3 regions of the Salinicola sp. V024 genome follow, and region 2 is predicted to be linked to each of the others. Evidence: predicted binding sites of a transcription regulator. Region 2 holds the regulator's gene; each other region holds the start of a gene.
The links. The regulator LexA, encoded in region 2, represses DNA repair genes until DNA is damaged. The targets are predictions, from matches to a motif close to TACTGTNTANNTANACAGTA.
Positions count from the first base shown of each region.

Region 1: ACUN9V_RS01235 (putative DNA modification/repair radical SAM protein) is a predicted target of LexA. The motif match lies at 3,811-3,830, and genes of this name have one in related genera.
Region 3: recA (recombinase RecA) is a predicted target of LexA. The motif match lies at 2,677-2,696, and genes of this name have one in related genera.

Region 1 covers NZ_JBQXYB010000001.1:274,816-280,889, forward strand. The annotation lists gene ACUN9V_RS01225 (multidrug ABC transporter permease/ATP-binding protein) at 1-1,530, shown strand, start outside; gene ACUN9V_RS01230 (TIGR03915 family putative DNA repair protein) at 1,550-2,479, opposite strand; gene ACUN9V_RS01235 (putative DNA modification/repair radical SAM protein) at 2,525-3,784, opposite strand; gene ACUN9V_RS01240 (RecQ family ATP-dependent DNA helicase) at 3,908-6,061, opposite strand; gene ACUN9V_RS01245 (MFS transporter) at 6,058-6,074, opposite strand, start outside.
Region 2 covers NZ_JBQXYB010000005.1:166,238-172,311, reverse strand. The annotation lists gene nagZ (beta-N-acetylhexosaminidase) at 1-542, opposite strand, end outside; gene ACUN9V_RS10125 (TetR/AcrR family transcriptional regulator) at 721-1,389, opposite strand; gene lexA (transcriptional repressor LexA) at 1,737-2,384, shown strand; gene dinB (DNA polymerase IV) at 2,403-3,473, shown strand; gene purU (formyltetrahydrofolate deformylase) at 3,564-4,412, opposite strand; gene ACUN9V_RS10105 (ribonuclease J) at 4,891-6,074, shown strand, end outside.
Region 3 covers NZ_JBQXYB010000003.1:55,218-61,291, forward strand. The annotation lists gene alaS (alanine--tRNA ligase) at 1-706, opposite strand, end outside; gene ACUN9V_RS06170 (regulatory protein RecX) at 989-1,498, opposite strand; gene recA (recombinase RecA) at 1,520-2,584, opposite strand; gene ACUN9V_RS06180 (CinA family protein) at 2,791-3,318, opposite strand; gene ACUN9V_RS06185 (hypothetical protein) at 3,653-3,841, opposite strand; gene mutS (DNA mismatch repair protein MutS) at 4,160-6,074, shown strand, end outside.

The DNA of each region.
Region 1 (6,074 bases), on a different contig from region 2:
GGCTCCGCGATGGCCGCATTGGTGCCGTTCATCGCATTGGTCGCGCTGCTGCTGGCGGTGACGCTGGGCTCTCAGCTGGCGCTGACGACGCTGGGCCATCACTTCGTCTATCAACTGCGCGGCCGGTTGATCAAGCGCATTCTCGACACCGATATCGAACGTCTCGAGCAGCTCGGCAGCGCGCATCTGCTGTCGTGTCTATCCAGCGATATTCGCAACGTCACCATCGCCTTCGTGCGTCTGCCGGAACTGGTCCAGGGCGTCGTGATCACGCTGGCTTCCGTGGCTTATTTGCTCTGGCTCTCGCCACCGCTGCTGATGGTTACGGCAGTCTGGATCGCCGTGACCATGCTGATCGGCTGGTGGCTGGTGTCGAAGGTCTACCACCACATTCGCATTACCCGCGCCACCGATAGCCGGCTCTACCAGGACTACGAGACGATCCTCCACGGACGCAAGGAGCTGGCGCTCAATCGCGATCGCGCCCGGCACCTGCTGGAAGAGGTCTACGATGCCGACGCGCGAACCTATCGCGACCACATCATCCGGGCCGACACTTACCACCTGAGCGCGGGCAACTGGACCAACATCATGATGTTGGGCGCCATCGGCGTGGTGTTTTTCCTCGCCAACGGCCTGGGCTGGTCGAATACGGCGGTGGCGGCGACGTTCTCGCTGACACTACTGTTTCTACGCTCGCCGCTGATCCAGGCGGTTGGCGCGACGCCCACGCTGATTACCGCCAAGGTCTCGTTCGACAAGCTGCGGGAATTGTCACTGGCCGAATACCGCGCCGATTTCGATCTGGTCGAGACCCACAGCGAGTGGCAGTCGCTGGAGATGCGAGATATCACCTATCGCTATCCGGCCAAGGCGGGGCGCGAAGGATTTTCGGTCGGGCCGCTCAACCTGCGCCTCGAGCGCGGCGAGCAGGTCTATCTGATCGGCGGTAACGGCAGCGGCAAGTCGACCCTGGCCAAGCTTCTGACCGGGCTCTATCGACCCCACGCGGGCGAGATTCGCATCGACGACGAGATCGTCGGCGAGTCGGACTGGCACCGCTACCGTCAACGGTTCTCGGCGGTCTATACCGATTTTCATCAGTTCGATCGGCTGATGGGCCCACGCGGTGGCGCGGCCGATCCCGCGCTGCTGGACAACTGGCTGCAGACGCTGGAACTGGCCAGAAAGCTGCAGCTCGACGAGGGCAAGGTGCTCGATACCGAGCTTTCCCAGGGCCAGCGCAAGCGTCTGGCACTGCTGATGGCACTGGTCGAGCAGCGTCAGATTCTGCTGCTGGACGAGTGGGCCGCGGATCAGGACCCGCAGTTCCGTCGCGCTTTCTATCGCGAACTGATGCCGTGCTTTCGGGAGCTCGGCATCACGGTCTTCGCGATCAGCCATGACGACCACTATTTCGCCCACGCCGATAGGCTGCTGGAAATGCGAGACGGCCAGCTGCGCGAACTGACCGGCGACGAGCGGGCGCTGGCCAGCCGGGATGCGGTGGCAAGAATCGATACGCCGTGAAGGATGGCACAGCGAGTGGCTAGTCGTTGCTGGCCGGCGGCGTCCTGTGGCATGGGAGCCTGCCGGGCGGTAGCGCCTTGCCCTTGCGCTGGCCCACGCTGCTCTCCTGGGCCAGACGCTGACCGCCATGGCGGGCCTTGGCTTCCATCGCGGGAATCAGATCCCCTTCGCTGAGATGGCGCCAGAAGCGCTGCGGCATGTGTTGAGTCATCACCTTGTGGTTGAGCCGGGCCGGATTGAAGGTGCTGACGAAATAGGTTCGCCAGAGCGCATGGTCCTCATCGGCATTGGCGCGCTCGGCGGCTGTCCGCGCCTCGGTCGTCCAGGCGGCGGGGCAGGGGAAGCGATAGTCGAGCGTCGAACCGTTCCAGTGCACGCCGCCTTCCGGCGTGGCAATCAACCAGGGCGAGCCGCCCATGCGGTCGGCGAAATGTTCTGCGCCCAGATCGAGCACGTCATGCGCGGGCTCGAACCAGGCGACGTAGCGTTCACCCAGCGCGTCATCGCGGCGATGGAATCGCAGAAAGGCGTGCATGTGGTGCGCTTCCCGCTTCACCGCATGCCAGCGCTGATGCAGAACGCGGCCGTCCGCGTCGGCGGGGTGAGTCGCCGCCGCATCGCCCTGGACCCATCGCCACAGAACCCGATGCAGCAACGGCCAGCGTGCCTGCTCGCCCCCGCGCGATCGATAGCGAGCGGCGTTGCGCAGTAGCGCCAATTGCTCGCGCCCGATTCGGATCGATGTGGAAGACGGTTCCCGAGAGGAGGGCGGTTTTGCCGATGCTGGCGGCGAGGAGAACAGGTCGTCGTGGCTGTCATCGCCGTCCCGCCAGGTCACGTCCGGGGGCGGCACGCCAGCCATCAACAGTTGACGCGCCCGTTCGCGCCACTCGTCGAAATCGCGAGCGTGAGCGATACGTGGCGCCGTTGACGATGAATCAGGATTCATGGCGAAAGCTCCGGCTGATGGCTCGCGCGCTTGCGGTGCACGGACCTACCACAGCGCCATCTGGGCAGGCTGAGGTGCGGTCAGGCTCTGGCGCAGGCGGGAGCTGTCCAGGTTGGCGTCGGCGGGGCGGTAGTCCTGGGTGACGACGAACGGAGGCATGGTGTCGAGCCGGCAGCGCAGTGCGACCAGATCCTGATAGCGGATGCGCCGCAGGCGTCGCAGATCGACCAGCCGCTGCACGCTGCGCAGGCCGATGCCCGGGACGCGGGCGATCATCGCCGGTTCGGCGCGATTGAGATCGACCGGGAAGTCGTTGCGGTGGGCCAGCGCCCAGGCCAGCTTGGGGTCGATCTCCAGATCCAGGTTGCCCGGCGCATTCAGCAGCTCTTCGGCCTGAAAACCGTAACTGCGGATCAGGAAATCGGCCTGATACAGTCGATGTTCCCGCAGCAGCGGTGGGGCGGCCTGGGGTAATCCGGCCGGGCGCTCGGGAATCGGGCTGAACGCCGAGTAATAGACGCGCTTGAGACGAAAATCCCGATAGAGATGCTGCGCGGATTGCAGAATCGTACGGTCATCGGTGGCGTCCGCACCGACGATCATCTGCGTACTCTGACCGCCGGGCGCATAGCGCGGCGCCTGTCGTTTGGGATTGTTGCTGCGAACCGGATGGCGGGCATCCTGACGGGCGTCGTCGTTGGCGGCATCGATTCGCTGACGCATGTGGCCCATGGCGGAATGAATGGTACCCAGCTCTTTCTCCGGCGCCAGCGTCTTCAGGCTGGTCAACGTCGGCAGTTCGATGTTCGCACTCAGCCGGTCGGCGTAACGGCCGGCTTCCTCGAGCAGTTTGGGGTCCGCTTCCGGGATCGCCTTGAGATGGATGTAGCCGCGGAATTGATGCGTCTCCCGGAGTGACCTTGCCACCTGAATCATCTGCTCCATGGTGTAGTCGCTGGAGCGAATGATGCCGGAGCTCAGGAACAGTCCGCTGATGGTATTGCGGCGATAGAACGATAGCGTCAAGCGGACCACTTCCTCCGGCGTGAAGCGCGCTCGAGGCACGTTGCTCGAACGCCGATTGACGCAGTACTGGCAGTCGAACAGACAGAAGTTGGTCAGCAGCACCTTGAGCAGGGAGACGCAGCGCCCGTCCGGCGTGAAGCTGTGGCAGATCCCCATGCCGTCAGAGGACCCTAGCCCCGCCTTGCCGCGGGACGAGCGCTTCGGCGCGCCGCTGCTGGCGCATGAAGCGTCGTATTTGGCGGCATCGGCGAGTATGGAAAGCTTGTCGATCAGTTCCATGCAGTGATCCTGTGGTGCGCCTCGAAAACTGGCTTTATATACAGTATTCGAGAATCGCGAGATCGACAAGGTCGGTGATTCGATTTCGGAGCTGACGTTCACGCCGTTACCGTCAGTGGCGTTTCATCCCATAGCGGCCATCTGGCGCTCGACCCAGGCGCGAACGTCGGGGTAGGGGCGCTGGTCGTAGACGCCGAAACCCTTCAGCTGGCGCGCCTTGAGCGGCGTGAAGATCGGCATGGCGAGCCCACACAGAAAGTGGGCGACGCGCTGCGCGCCGGGCACCGGGCCGAGCTGTTCCTGGTGGCGCTGGATCAGCGGTCGGGCGTGGCGTTCGAAATCGTCCTGGGTCAATTCCGGGAGTGCCGGCGCTGCGGGCAAACGAGCGACGTGACCCTGGCAGACCGAACAATGGCCGCAGTTTCGGGCGGCTTGAACAGGCTCGCCGCAGCCTCGGGCGGCTTGAACAGGCTGGCCGCAGTTTCGGGCGGCCTGACTGCGGCTTCGGGCAGTCTGAACGGGCTGGCCGGCGCCGTCGTGAGCGATGGGTTCGTCGCCCTGGAATGAATCGTCACCGAAGTAATCGCCGAGGCGACGGGCCAGGCAGGTGTCCGATTCGAACAGCGCCAGCATGGCTTGCAGCCGTTCGATCTCCGAGGCTTCTCTGGCGTGGCACTCGGCGAGCAGACGGTCGGTCAGGGCGTCGACGTCGATCTCCGATTGGCGCACCTCGTAGACGTCAGTCATGTGCTTGCCTTCCAGCACCACCCAGCCCTTGTCCTGAAAGTACTCGAGCGCGGTGATCACCCGCGAGCGCGAGGCATCGATCTGAGCGTCGACGCCGGCTTGGTAGAGCCGTTCGAAATCCACCGTGCCCCAGGTTTTTGCCATGGCGATGTTGTCCACCAGCAGGCGCACGAAGTCGGCGCGTTCGCCCTGGAATCGCGAGACCAGATCACTGGGCGCTTCGAGATAGCGCAGCCGGTACTCCGCCAGATAGGCAAAGCGGGGCGCGATCACCCCGTGCATCTCGAGCCGGACCAGCAGTGTCTTCAACGGCAGCAGACGAACGTTGCTGTCGCGGGATAGCGTGTTGAGCAGCACCGGCCATTGGCGCTCCGGCCGTTGGCCGGCATCGGCAATTTCGCTCAGCACGTGGCGAATGCCCTCGCGCTCCGGCGTGTCGCCATAGACGAAGTTTTCCAGCACCCGCAGGCCGTCGCGGCCGGCCAGCATCAGGCAGCGCGAGGGGTTGCCGTCGCGTCCGGCGCGACCGATCTCCTGGCTGTAGTTCTCGATCGACTTGGGCAGGTCGTAGTGAATGACGTTGCGGATATCGCCCTTGTCGATGCCCATGCCGAAGGCGATGGTGGCAACGATGCAGGGAATCTCGCCGCTCATGAAACCGCGCTGGATCTGGTCTCGGGTCTCGCTGTCGAGCCCGGCATGATAAGCGCGCACCGAGAAACCCTGCTTCGCCATCGCCGCGGCCACCGATTCGGCGGTCTGCTGGAGAGTGACGTAGATGATGGTCGGCGCTTGTGATCCCGGTTCCGATGTTGGCGCCTGTCGTGGCGATAGCCATTCGACCAGCGCCGGCAGGCGGCTCTCGGTTTCCACCGGATGGACCAGCAGTTCCAGGTTGCTGCGATAGAAGCCGGTGACGATGACGTCATCCAAGGCGATGTCGAACTTGGCGCGCATGTCGTCGATCACCGCCGGTGTCGCGGTAGCGGTCAGCAGCAGCGCCTGGGGGATGCCGAATTCGCGCTGGTAATCCGGCAGCTTCAGATAGTCCGGGCGGAAATTGTGGCCCCACTCGGAAATACAGTGCGCTTCATCGATCACCAGCAGCGAAATCGCGATCTGGCGCAGGAAATGACGAAAGCGCTCGTTCTTCAGTCGCTCCACCGAGACCATCAGAATCTTCAGCTCGCCACTGCGGGCGCGGTCCATGATCGCGCGGGCGGTATCGCGATCCTGGGTCGAGTCGAGGCTCGCGGCCGCCACGCCGTGACGCTGGAGGAATGCCAACTGGTCCTGCATCAGCGCCAGCAGCGGCGAGACCACCAGCGTGAGATGGGGCAAATGCAGCGCCGGCAGTTGATAGCAGAGCGACTTGCCGGCGCCGGTGGCGAAGATCGCCGCCGTCGAGCGCCCGTCGATGACGCTTTCGATCACGGCTTCCTGGCTACCGCGAAAGGCGGGAAAGCCGAATACCTCGAGCAGGGTATCGCGGGGGCTTTTCGTCTCCTGAGCCATATTCTCCTGGGTCATGTTTTCTCCTGGG
Region 2 (6,074 bases):
GAATCCTGACGCGCCCCGCCGTGACCCGGGAAATGCTTGCCGATCGCGACCAGGCCCGATTCGTGCAGCCCATCGACGAAAGCGCCAGCCAGCGCGCTCACCACTTCGGGATCCGGCGAAAAGCTGCGCGAGCCGATCGCCGGCGACTGATCGTCATCGAGGTCGAGGACCGGGGCAAAGGTCAGATCGAAACCGCAGGCCGCCATCTCCATGCCCAGCAGCCAACCGGTATCCTGCGTCAGCGTCAGTGCGGCCTCGGGAGACTCGGCGAACTGACGACCCAGCGTCGCCATGGCCGGTATCTGCGTCACGCCATCCTTCAGGCGCTGTACGCGGCCACCTTCCTGATCGACGGCCACCAGGATATCGGGACGACATTCGCGAATCTGGCCGATCAGCGCCTGGGTGGTGGCGACATCCGGCGTATTTCTGGCAAACAGCAAGACGCCACCGACCTCCGGGCGGGAGATCAACTGGCGCTCCTCATCACGCAGCCGCGTGCCTTCCACATCCAGCATGACCGGACCGAGAGGTTGAGTCATAGCAAACACCTGAGACCATTGAGCGCCCGATTCTAGACGACACCGAAGACGCATGACAGAGGCAGCGTGACGCAAGGCTATCCGGACACGCGATTCCGACGTCCTGTTCTGACGCCCTGTTTCGACGCCCTGTTCTGGCGCCCTATGGCATCCGCCTTGTGGCGTCGGTTCTATCGCTTCAATCGGCCAGCGGTGCGTGCGCCTCCAGCGCAGCGGGGAGCGGCGCCTGCATGCCGGCAACCACCACCGGGCGCAGATGCCGGATTAGCTCGCGTACCGTCATATGATCCTGATATTCGTTGTCGGCGATATCGCGCAGCGCATCCAGGCCGGAGAGCGTGAATACCACCGTGCCCAGCATGAAATGCAGCCGCCAGAATCGCTCGACGTCCGGTAAATCCGGCGTTGCCAGGCGCAGGCACTCGACGAAGCGATGAAAGGTTTCGCCGTAGTGCTCCTGAATATAACGCCGCAGATGCCCCTGAGCCTGGGTATAGGCGAGCCCGAGCAGCTTCATGAATATCTTGAGGCTATTGCGCTCGGCGGGCACCTCCAGAACGCTGGTGGCGAGCTGCTCGAGCAGGACCTCGAGCGGGATCTGCTTACCTCGATAGCGGGACTCCAGTTCATCGAGCGCCGTATTGAGACGCGCCGCGAACGGATCGAGGTAGCGGGCGAATACCGCCTGGATCAGCGACTTCTTGGATCCGAAATGGTAGTTCACCGCAGCCAGGTTCACCTTGGCCCGGGTAGTGATGTTGCGCAGCGAGGTTTCTGCGAAACCCTTCTCGGCGAACAGGATCTCCGCCGTATCGAGAATGCGAGTAACGGTATCGGGTGGAGCCATCTCATACCTCGCGCCTGAGAACAACGACTTAGAACGGTCATGATTCTAATCATTCGGGGACAGCCCGCACAATCAGGCATTCGGCCAGCCCATCGCCAGGTCCAGTCTGGAGCGATAAAGCCCCTTCCCTCATCGAAGATGACTGGATACAATTCCAGGCTGTATACATGAACACGCCTGGTCGCATGCCAGGTTCGAAACGCCTGGCGATTCAACAGGCCAGTACATGCCTGGCAATTCGACAGGCCCGCACATGCCTGGCAATTCGACAGGCCCGCACATGCCTGGCAATTCAACAGGCCCGCACACGCCTGACTGACATAGCGACACGGGCAAGGGAGAGACCGATGGCGAGACCCCTCACCGCACGGCAGCAGAATGTCTATGACTTTATCGTCAAGACAATGAGCGAATTCGGTTACCCACCGACGCGCGCCGAAATCGCCCGCGCACTGGGATTTCGGTCCCCCAATGCCGCGGAAGAGCATCTGCGCGCACTGGATCGCAAAGGCGTGATTCGGATGATCCCGGGCACTTCCCGCGGCATTCGTCTGCCGGCGAGTGCCGTCGAGCCCGAACCGGAGGAGGCTTCCCCCCTCGGCCTGCCGATCATCGGGAGCGTAGCCGCCGGTAGCCCGATGCTCGCCACCGAACATATCGATCGCTACTGCCCGCTACCGGCTGACTATTTCTCGCCGAGCGCGGACTATCTGCTGAGAGTTCGCGGTCTCTCCATGAAAGACGCCGGTATTTTCGATGGCGACCTGCTCGCCGTTCACCGTACTCAGCAGATTCGCAATGGCCAGATCGTCGTCGCAAGGCTCGAGGACGATGTCACCGTCAAACGCTTCCAGCGTGAAGGGCGCCGCGTCACGCTGCTCGCCGAGAATCCCGACTTCGAACCGATCGTGATCGACCTCGAGCATCAGCATCTCGAAATCGAAGGGCTTGGCGTCGGCGTCATCCGTGGCGGCAACGGCGCCGGCCTGCATTGATCGTGCTCTTCTAGCGACATGCGCAAGATTCTGCACGCCGACTGCGACTGTTTCTACGCCGCTGTCGAAATGCGCGACGATCCCGCGCTGAAGGAAGTCCCTCTGGCGATCGGCGGCAGCGCCGATCGTCGTGGTGTTGTGGCGACCTGCAACTATCCCGCTCGACACTACGGCGTGCATTCGGCCATGCCCACGGCCAGAGCATTGCGACTCTGCCCTCAGCTGAAAATTCTGCCGCCAGACTTCAACAAGTACCGAGATGTCTCCCAACAGATTCAGGCCATCTTCCATGAACTGACACCGTGGGTCGAACCGCTGTCTCTCGACGAGGCCTACCTCGACGTCACCGAGGTCACCCGATTTCAAGGCAGTGCTACCTGGATGGCCCAGTGGCTGAAGCAGGAAGCGTTGGAGAGAACCGGCATCGTGATCTCGGTCGGAGTCGCGCCCAACAAGTTTCTTGCCAAGATAGCCAGCGACTGGGACAAACCCGACGGCCTGTTCGTGATTCCCCCCGAGCAGACGGAGTCCTTCATCACCGACCTGCCGGTCAAGAAACTCCACGGCGTCGGGCCGGCCACCGCCGCCAAGCTCGACTCGCTGGGCATCGCCAACTGCGCCGATTTACGCGCCCAGCCGCTGGACCGATTACTCGATCAGTTCGGCAAGTTCGGGCAGCGCCTTCACGAACTGGCCCAAGGTATCGACGAGCGACCGGTCAATGTCTCCCGCGAACGCAAGTCGGTCAGCGTGGAAACCACCTATGATCGCGATCTACCGGCGCTGGCCAGTTGCCATCAGGCGCTGATACCGCTGATCGAGAAACTGCACGAACGGCTGGCGAGGCACGGCGATCCCGCCATCAACAAGCAGTTCATCAAGGTACGTTTCAACGACTTCGCCAGCACCACCCAGGAAACCGGCGCCAGCGGGATTATCGACGCGCGATTTCACGAGCTGCTCGAGAGCGCCTGGCATCGCGGGGAACGGCCGGTCAGACTGTTGGGCGTCGGCGTGCGCCTGCTTCCGGAGCAGGATCAACGTCAGCTGACGCTGTTCGAGGACATCGACCCGACGGACGCGGTCTGAGCGTTATCGCCTCGCGTCTCTCGCTGCCACCTCGCAGCCCGCCGTCGCTCGTCTCCTCGCGTCGGGCGACCGTTCTCGGCGCTAGCGGCGTCAGGAAAAAACCACGGTCTTGTTACCCTGAATGAGCACCCGATCCTGCAGGTGCCAGCGCAAGCCGCGGGCGAGCACGGCCTTTTCCACGTCGCGGCCCAGGCGCACCAGATCCTGGGGCGTGTGGCAGTGCGACACGCGCTGGATGTCCTGCTCGATGATCGGCCCGGCGTCCAGATCCTCGGTGACGAAGTGACAGGTGGCTCCGATCAGCTTGACGCCGCGCTCGAACGCCTGGTGGTACGGTTTGGCGCCGGCGAAGGACGGCAGGAAGCTGTGATGGATATTGATCACCCGGCCCGCATAGCGCTGGCAGATATCGGGTGGCAGGATCTGCATGTACCGGGCGAGTACCACGCTATCGGCCTGTGCGGCCTCGATCAGACGTTCGGTCTCGGCAAAGGCGGGAGCCTTGTCGTCGGGATCCACCGGGACGTGATGAAACGCTATCCCGTACCACTCCACCAGCGAGCGCAACGCCTCATGGTTGGAGATCACGCAGGGAATATCGCAGTCGAGCTCCCCGACCGACCAGCGATAGAGCAGATCGACCAGACAGTGGGATTCTCGCGAGACCATGATGACCACGCGCTGACGGCGGGCGGAATCGGTGAGCCGCCAGGTCATCTCGAACGCTTCGGCAATGGGCGCGAACGCTTGCCGAAAGGCCTCGGCACTCAAGGTGTCCGACTGAATATCGTAACGCATGAAGAAGCGTCCGACGTCCAGGTCGGAGTGCTGGTTGGCTTCGATGATCGAACCGTTTTGTGCCGCGATGAATCCTGCCACGCGAGAGACGATCCCGACGCGATCGGGGCATGAGACGATCAGACGATAATGGTGCGACATAACTCTCGCGCGACTCCTGCTGGGTGGCTCGAATGCAGAAAACTCGAGTCAGGGAAATTCAGATCAGAGAAATTCGAAATATAAACATACGACGGGATCAGGACACGACGCGAAACGGTCACGATTCGGGTATGGCCAAACGTCATGGCAGCTCACCATGAAACCTTCCCGTGAAACCTCTCCATAAAACCCCGATGCACATCGAGTGGCTCGGCAATCGGGAAGCTGCCACAGGCATCGCCGAGACTGCTTGGTAAAACGAGGGCGCTCTGCCTGACGCAGAAACGCAATCCCGGCCGACGCGCCGACTATAAACGCCTGACAGACGTGCAGGGTATAACGTCGCTGTGGCCCGCCTGACACCTCGCCGGGCCGCATTGTACCCGATCCCTCGATGACGGCCAGCGCAACGCGAGGTTTGAGCGGGCCGAGAGGCATGACTTATAGTGAAACCAGATTTCACCCTTTAAGGATGCCGATGTTCCGTCCGCGCGCGCAGATACGCCCCCGCTCTTACCCACCGCTGCTGTTCCATCCCCTGGGTGGCTGCGGTGAAATCGGCATGAACCTGTCGCTCTACGGCTATGACGGCAACTGGATTGGCGTCGATTGCGGGATGATGATCCGCCAGGACCTGCCGGATCAGCCTTTGCAGATTCCCGATATCGAACATCTGGCGACCAATGCCATGGTGCCCTCGGCGGTCTTCATCACCCACGGCCATGAGGATCATCTGGGCGCTCTCGCCTGGATCTGGCCGCGCTGGAACTGCCCGGTCTATGCCACTCCGTTCGCGATCGAAATGCTGCGTAGCAAATTTCTCGAACAGGGCCTCAGGACCGATGCCCTCAAGCCGATTCAACCCGGCGCCTGCGTCGCCATCGGTTCGTTCGAGGTAACCTTCCTGCCGGTAACGCACTCGATACCGGAGAGTTGCGCGCTCTCGATCATTACGCCCCGCCACCGCATCCTGCACACCGGCGACTGGAAACTGGACGAGCGACCGCTCATCGGCGCGCCGCTCTCCGCTGCCCAGTTCAAGGCATTGGCGCCGGTCGACCTGGTCGTGGCCGATTCGACCAACGCCGATGTCGAAGGGCATTCACGCAGCGAAACGGAAGCTGCCAGCGCGCTGGAAGCGGTCATCGAGAATTGTCGCGGGCGTGTCATCGTCAGTTGCTTCGCCAGCAACATTGCGCGGATCAAGGCGCTGGGGAAGATCGCAGAACACACTGGGCGACGAGTCGCGCTGCTCGGCCGCTCGATGGAGCGCATGGTCGCGATTGCGCTCCAGCTCGGCTATCTGGACGACTTTCCCCCTCGGGTCCCGGCGCATGATCTGGGTTATCTGCTACCCGAGGAAGTGCTGATCATCGCCACCGGCAGTCAGGGCGAGCCGCGTTCGGCGCTATCGCGGATGGCGCAGGGCCGACACTCTGCCGTCGATCTACAGCCCCAGGACGACGTGATCTTTTCGGCTCGCGCCATTCCCGGCAACGAGCGACTCATCGGTCGCCTCAAGGCCGGCTTCAAGCGAATCGGCGTCAACATCCATGACGAACACACGGACCCCGCGCTCCATGCCTCTGGGCACCCGGCTCGCGAGGAACTGCGCCAACTCTATGCCTGGCTGCAGCCGAAGATGTTGCTGCCGGTCCATGG
Region 3 (6,074 bases), on a different contig from region 2:
TCACCGCAGCCATGCGCTCCAGCCCCATGCCGGTATCGATCGACGGCTTGGGCAGCGGGTTCATGTTGCCGGAAGCGTCACGATCGAACTGCATGAAGACGAGGTTCCAGACCTCGATGTAGCGATCGCCGTCCTCTTCCGGACTCCCCGGCGGGCCACCCCAGACCTCGGGACCGTGGTCGTAGAAGATTTCCGAACACGGGCCACAGGGGCCGGTATCGCCCATCTGCCAAAAGTTGTCTTCGTCCAGCCGCGACAGCCGCGCCGGATCGACGCCGATGTCGTCGATCCAGATCCTGGCGGCTTCATCGTCGCTGATATGGACGGTCACCCAGAGCTTGTCCTTGGGCAATCCCAGCACGTCGGTAATGAAGGACCAGGCATAGCGAATCGCGTCGGCCTTGAAGTAGTCGCCGAAGCTGAAGTTGCCCATCATCTCGAAAAACGTGTGGTGACGGGCGGTGTAGCCGACGTTGTCCAGGTCGTTATGCTTGCCGCCGGCACGCACACAACGCTGCGCCGAGGTGGCGCGCACGTACGGGCGTTGATCCCGGCCGAGAAACGCATCCTTGAACGGCACCATGCCGGCGTTGGTGAAGAGGAGCGTCGGGTCGTTTTCCGGCACCAGAGAGGCGGAAGGCACGATGGTGTGTCCGCGCTCCTCGAAGTAGCTCAGGAAAGCCTGTCTGATTTCTGCACTTTTCATAAACAATCCGTGGCGATAGGCGCGCCCACGGCGGCTAGCAGACCACGTGGCAACGCAAAATCCGGCATCGGAAAGGCGCCATGAGCACCTCTCCGGCCATCGCAAAGCGCATTAGTATAACGTGGTCGGCCGATAGTCTGTCGAGTGCGACACCGCTGTCGCCGAAATTTGGCGCTCCCGGCGATCGTGCGCGACTAGAGATAAGGCAGGAAGGGAAAGGAGAAGATAGAGGAAGAGGAAGAGAATCGAGCGACCCGCGACTCGCGTATCAGCGTCTTGATATCACGCATCGTCCTGCCAGGCACAAGCCATGGCATGACGAACGTGGTCGAACTCGAACCCGCGCCCCGCAAGGAAGCGCTCGCGCTTGGCCCGTTCGCGAGGCGCGGCGCCCGGGCCGTCGAACCGCTTGGCCAGCGCCTGGCAGGCCAATGTTTGCCAATCAGGCGATTCCGTCTCAAAAGCCAACGTCATCAGCGGTTCGGAGATTCCTCGCTGTCCCAGATCGACTCGGATCCTGACCGGCCCCTGACCCCGCGCGACACGCGAGCGCACGAACACCTCGGCGAAGCGCGCATCGGATTGGAGCCCGTCGCGAGCCAGGTCATCCAGCGTCGCACGAATCTCTTCGCTTTCCACCCCTTTGGCATGCAGCCGGTTTTCCAGCTCGACGCGAGAGTACTCACGCCGAGCCAGAAATCGAATGGCCACATCTCGAGGGGAGGCGTCTCTAGAAGAGCCGCCCCCGGGAGAAGCGCCCCGGGGGGAATCCCCATCGTCACGATCGAACATCGAAGACAACCGCCCGCTGGCTTAGAGCAGCGTATCGCTGGCGTCGTCGCTTTCGGCGACGGCAGCTTCGGGCGTTTTTTCCTTGGGTTCCGGTGTGGCCAATAGCTGGGCCCGGATCTGGGTCTCGATTTCGGTCATGATCTCGGGATGCTCCTCGAGATACTGCGCGGCGTTGGCCTTGCCCTGACCGATCTTGCTGCCGTTGTAGCTATACCAGGCACCAGCCTTGTCGACCAGGTTGCACTGCACGCCCAGATCGATCACCTCACCCGCGTGGTAGATGCCCTTTCCGTACAGAATCTGGAACTCCGCCTGGCGGAACGGTGGCGCCACCTTGTTCTTGACCACCTTGACCCGGGTTTCGTTACCGGTGACCTCGTCACCCTGCTTCACCGCACCGATGCGTCGAATGTCGAGGCGAACACTGGAATAGAACTTCAGCGCATTACCACCGGTGGTGGTTTCGGGGCTACCGAACATCACGCCGATCTTCATGCGGATCTGGTTGATGAACACCACCATGCAATTGGCGTTCTTGATATTGCCGGTGATCTTGCGCAGTGCCTGCGACATCAGACGCGCCTGCAGGCCGACGTGGGAGTCGCCCATCTCGCCTTCGATCTCGGCACGTGGCGTCAGCGCCGCAACGGAGTCGATGATGATGGCATCGACACCCCCCGAGCGCACCAGCATGTCGCAGATCTCCAGCGCCTGCTCGCCGGTGTCCGGCTGCGAGACCAGCAGATCGTCGAGATTGACGCCCAGCTTCTCGGCGTAGCTCGGGTCGAGTGCGTGCTCGGCATCGATGAAAGCGCAGGTCTTGCCGTCTCTCTGGGCCTGGGCAATGACCGATAGCGTCAGCGTGGTCTTGCCCGAGGATTCGGGCCCGAATATCTCGACGACACGGCCGTACGGCAGCCCGCCGACACCCAGCGCGATATCCAGCCCCAGAGACCCCGTCGACACGACCGGAATCGCGGTACGCGGGGTATCACCCAGACGCATCACGGTGCCCTTGCCGAATTGGCGATCGATCTGTGACAGAGCCGCATTGAGTGCCTTGCTGCGGTTTTCGTCCTGTGCCATGAACGTCTCCTATGAATGCGCAGGGTGAGTCGGGGTAGCGCCGCTCACGGCGATCGGCTCACGTACTGATTTGTCGTGCACTGTTTATCATGCACTGTATGGTTAGACAGTAGTATGGCGAAAAAAACCTTGCGCGCCTATCCCCGACCCAAGATTTTCGACCATGTCTTCACGGAAAGCCATGGGCGGGGCCTCTGCCATGTGGACTAAGCAACGGTACCGTTCTCCAGCAGCGAATCGAGCAATCCGGCTAGTGCCACCGCAACGGCCAGATCGCGCACGCCCCGACGGTCGCCGGGCAGATGATGACATTTCACGCGCTGGCGGCGTTCGTCGCCCCAGGCAAACCACACCGTGCCCACAGGCTTGTCGAGACTCCCGCCACCGGGGCCGGCAACGCCACTGATCGCCACGCCCAGCTCCGCCCCGCTACCGCGGCAGGCGCCGGCCACCATTTCCCGCACCGTCTCCTCGCTGACGGCGCCATGAACGTTCAGCGTATCGGGCGAAACGCCCAGCATTCGCTGCTTGGCGACGTTAGCGTAGGTGACGTAACCGGTTTCGAAATACGCGGAGCTACCGGCTATCGCGGTGATCGCACTGGCAACGCCGCCGCCGGTACAGGATTCCGCCGTCGTCACTCGAATACCTCGCGCCAGACAGGCTTCGCCCAGGCGCCGCGACAGCTCGTCGGGGCCCAGCTCGATATCGACAGGCAATCCGGATTGCGGCATGCGTGGCTTTCCTCCTAGGCAAATCGCGCGTGTGCAAAGTTGGCGTGTCCCAGCGAGACGTGAAAATTGGGACGCACGTCCGGCAACGGCCCGCACGCGAACCGCGACCTTCACGCCGATGGAAACCGGCTGCCTCCCAGTATGCGGGGAATCGGCATTGATGCAACGCAGCGCTCGACCGTATCGACCAAGGATTCGGAAAACGGGTTCGGGAAACCGCAGTCATCGGTGGCGGCAGTGAATTCCACGAAAGTGATGGTGACGACAGTGACCTTGGCGACAGTGACATGGTGGCAATGACGTTGAGATCGGCAACGAGACGATAGCGGCCGCTTCAACGCGAACCGTGGGAGTCCTCGTTCGGCGGCGGCAGCACGGCCGGATGACGTGCGGCCAGCTCGGCCACCGCAATTTCCAGCAGCACGACAGCCAACTCACTGAGATTGACGTTGCGTTGACTGGCCTCGATCGCCAGTAACCGATAGGTGGAGTCGCTGAGATGGTTGAGCACCAACCGGGCCATATGGGGGTCCTCGGTAGCCGGTTTTCAACACTGTAACGAGTTATCGGCAGGCACTCAGGCTGAAATCACTAGACCTGATGCCTGATCCCCTCTAAGGCAGCCATGAGAGGGTAAGGCAGCCATGAGAGGGTAAGGCAGCCATGAGCGTGTAGAGTCGACAAGCCAATCATGATCTTCACCGATCACCGAAACAAGCTCGGCCATCGCGGCACGCCGTGTTGGACCCAGTAGCGCCGTGGTAACCTTGGCGTTCCTCTCAGCACCCGGCACGCCGATGTCTCATCGGCCCCCGGAATCGACGGAGCTTACCGAGATACCATGCAGGACGCGGCCGCCAGCAAGAGCACCCAGCATACGCCGATGATGGCGCAATACCTCAAGATCAAACGCGAGCATCCCGACGTATTGCTCTTCTACCGCATGGGCGACTTCTACGAGCTGTTCTTCGAGGATGCCAAGCGCGCCTCGCAGCTGCTGGATATCACGCTGACGGCACGCGGGCAGTCGGCGGGCAAGCCGATTCCCATGGCCGGCATCCCCTATCACAGTGCCGAGTCCTATCTCGCGCGGCTGGTTAAATCCGGCCAGTCGGTGGCCATCTGCGAGCAGATCGGCGATCCCGCTACCTCCAAGGGCCCGGTGGAACGTCGCGTCGTACGCATCGTCACGCCGGGCACGCTGCTCGACGAAGCGCTGCTGGATGCTAGCCGCGACAACCTGCTGGTATCGCTGCACAGTGCCGGCGAACGCTGGGGCATCGCCTGGCTCGAACTCTCCAGCGGCCGCTTCAGCGTGCTGGAAGTCGACGGCGAGGCTGACATGCTGGCCGAGATCCACCGCCTGCAACCGGCGGAGCTGCTGGCTGCCGAAAGTCTCGACCTGCCGCCGACACTTGCCGAGCGGTCCGGACTGAGGCGCCAGAACGACTGGCACTTCGATCTGGAGACTGCCAACCGGCTGCTGTGCGATCAGTTCGAGGTCGCCGATCTTCGCGGTTTTGGCTGCACGCACCTCGAGACCGCCCTGGTCGCCGCTGGCGTGCTGATCGACTACGCCCGCGATACCCAGCGCTCCCGCCTGCCCCACGTCACCGCGCTGGGGGTGGAGAGCCGCGACGAAGCGGTGGTGATCGACGCCGCCAGCCGGCGCAATCTCGAGATCGACATCAATCTCGGCGGCACCGGCGACAACACCCTGGCCAGCGTGCTCGACACCAGCGTCACGCCGATGGGGTCACGGCTGCTCAAGCGCTGGCTCAATCGGCCGCTGCGCGATCGCGCCCAGATCGGCGCGCGTCAGGCCGCCGTGCAGCTGCTGCTCGACGACGATCAGTATCTGCTGCTTCGCGAGCCGCTCAACGCCGTGGGCGATGTCGAACGCATTCTGGCTCGCGTGGCCTTGCGCAGCGCCCGCCCCCGGGATCTGGCCCGGCTGCGCGATGCGCTCGAGGTACTGCCGACGCTGCAGCAGGATCTAGGGCGAGTCGAGGGCGAGAGCGCGCTGAACGAGCTCGGCCGCCACATTCGTCCCTACCCCGAGCTGGCCGACACCCTGACCCGGGCGTTGATGGACAATCCGCCGGTCGTGCTCCGCGAAGGCGGTGTCATTCGCGAAGGCTTCGATACCGAGCTCGACGAGTATCGTGGCCTCGCCGAACACGCCGGCGACTACCTGATCCAGCTCGAGCTGCGCGAGCGCGAGCGCTCCGGCCTGCCCGGACTCAAGGTCGGCTACAACCGCGTCCACGGCTACTACATCGAGATCCCTCGTGCCCAGGCCCGCGACGTGCCGGCCGATTACATTCGGCGCCAGACGCTGAAGAACGCGGAGCGTTTCATCATCCCCGAGCTCAAGGAGTTCGAGGACAAGGCGCTTTCGGCGAAGTCGCGCGCGTTGGCACGGGAAAAGCTGCTCTACGAAAGCCTGATCGACACGCTCAACGCCGATCTCGATGCGTTGCAGGCCACCGGTCGTGCGCTGGCCGCGCTGGACGTGCTCTGCGCCTTTGCCGAGCGCGCCCAGCATCTGGAATTCGTGCGCCCGCATTTGCTGGAAACGCCAGGCTTCGACATTCGGGGCGGCCGCCATCCGGTGGTGGAACACGTCAGCCAGCATCCGTTCGTGCCCAACGACCTGATTCTCGACGATGACCGCCGCATGCTGGTCATCACCGGCCCCAACATGGGCGGCAAGTCGACCTACATGCGCCAGGCGGCATTGATCGCCCTGCTCG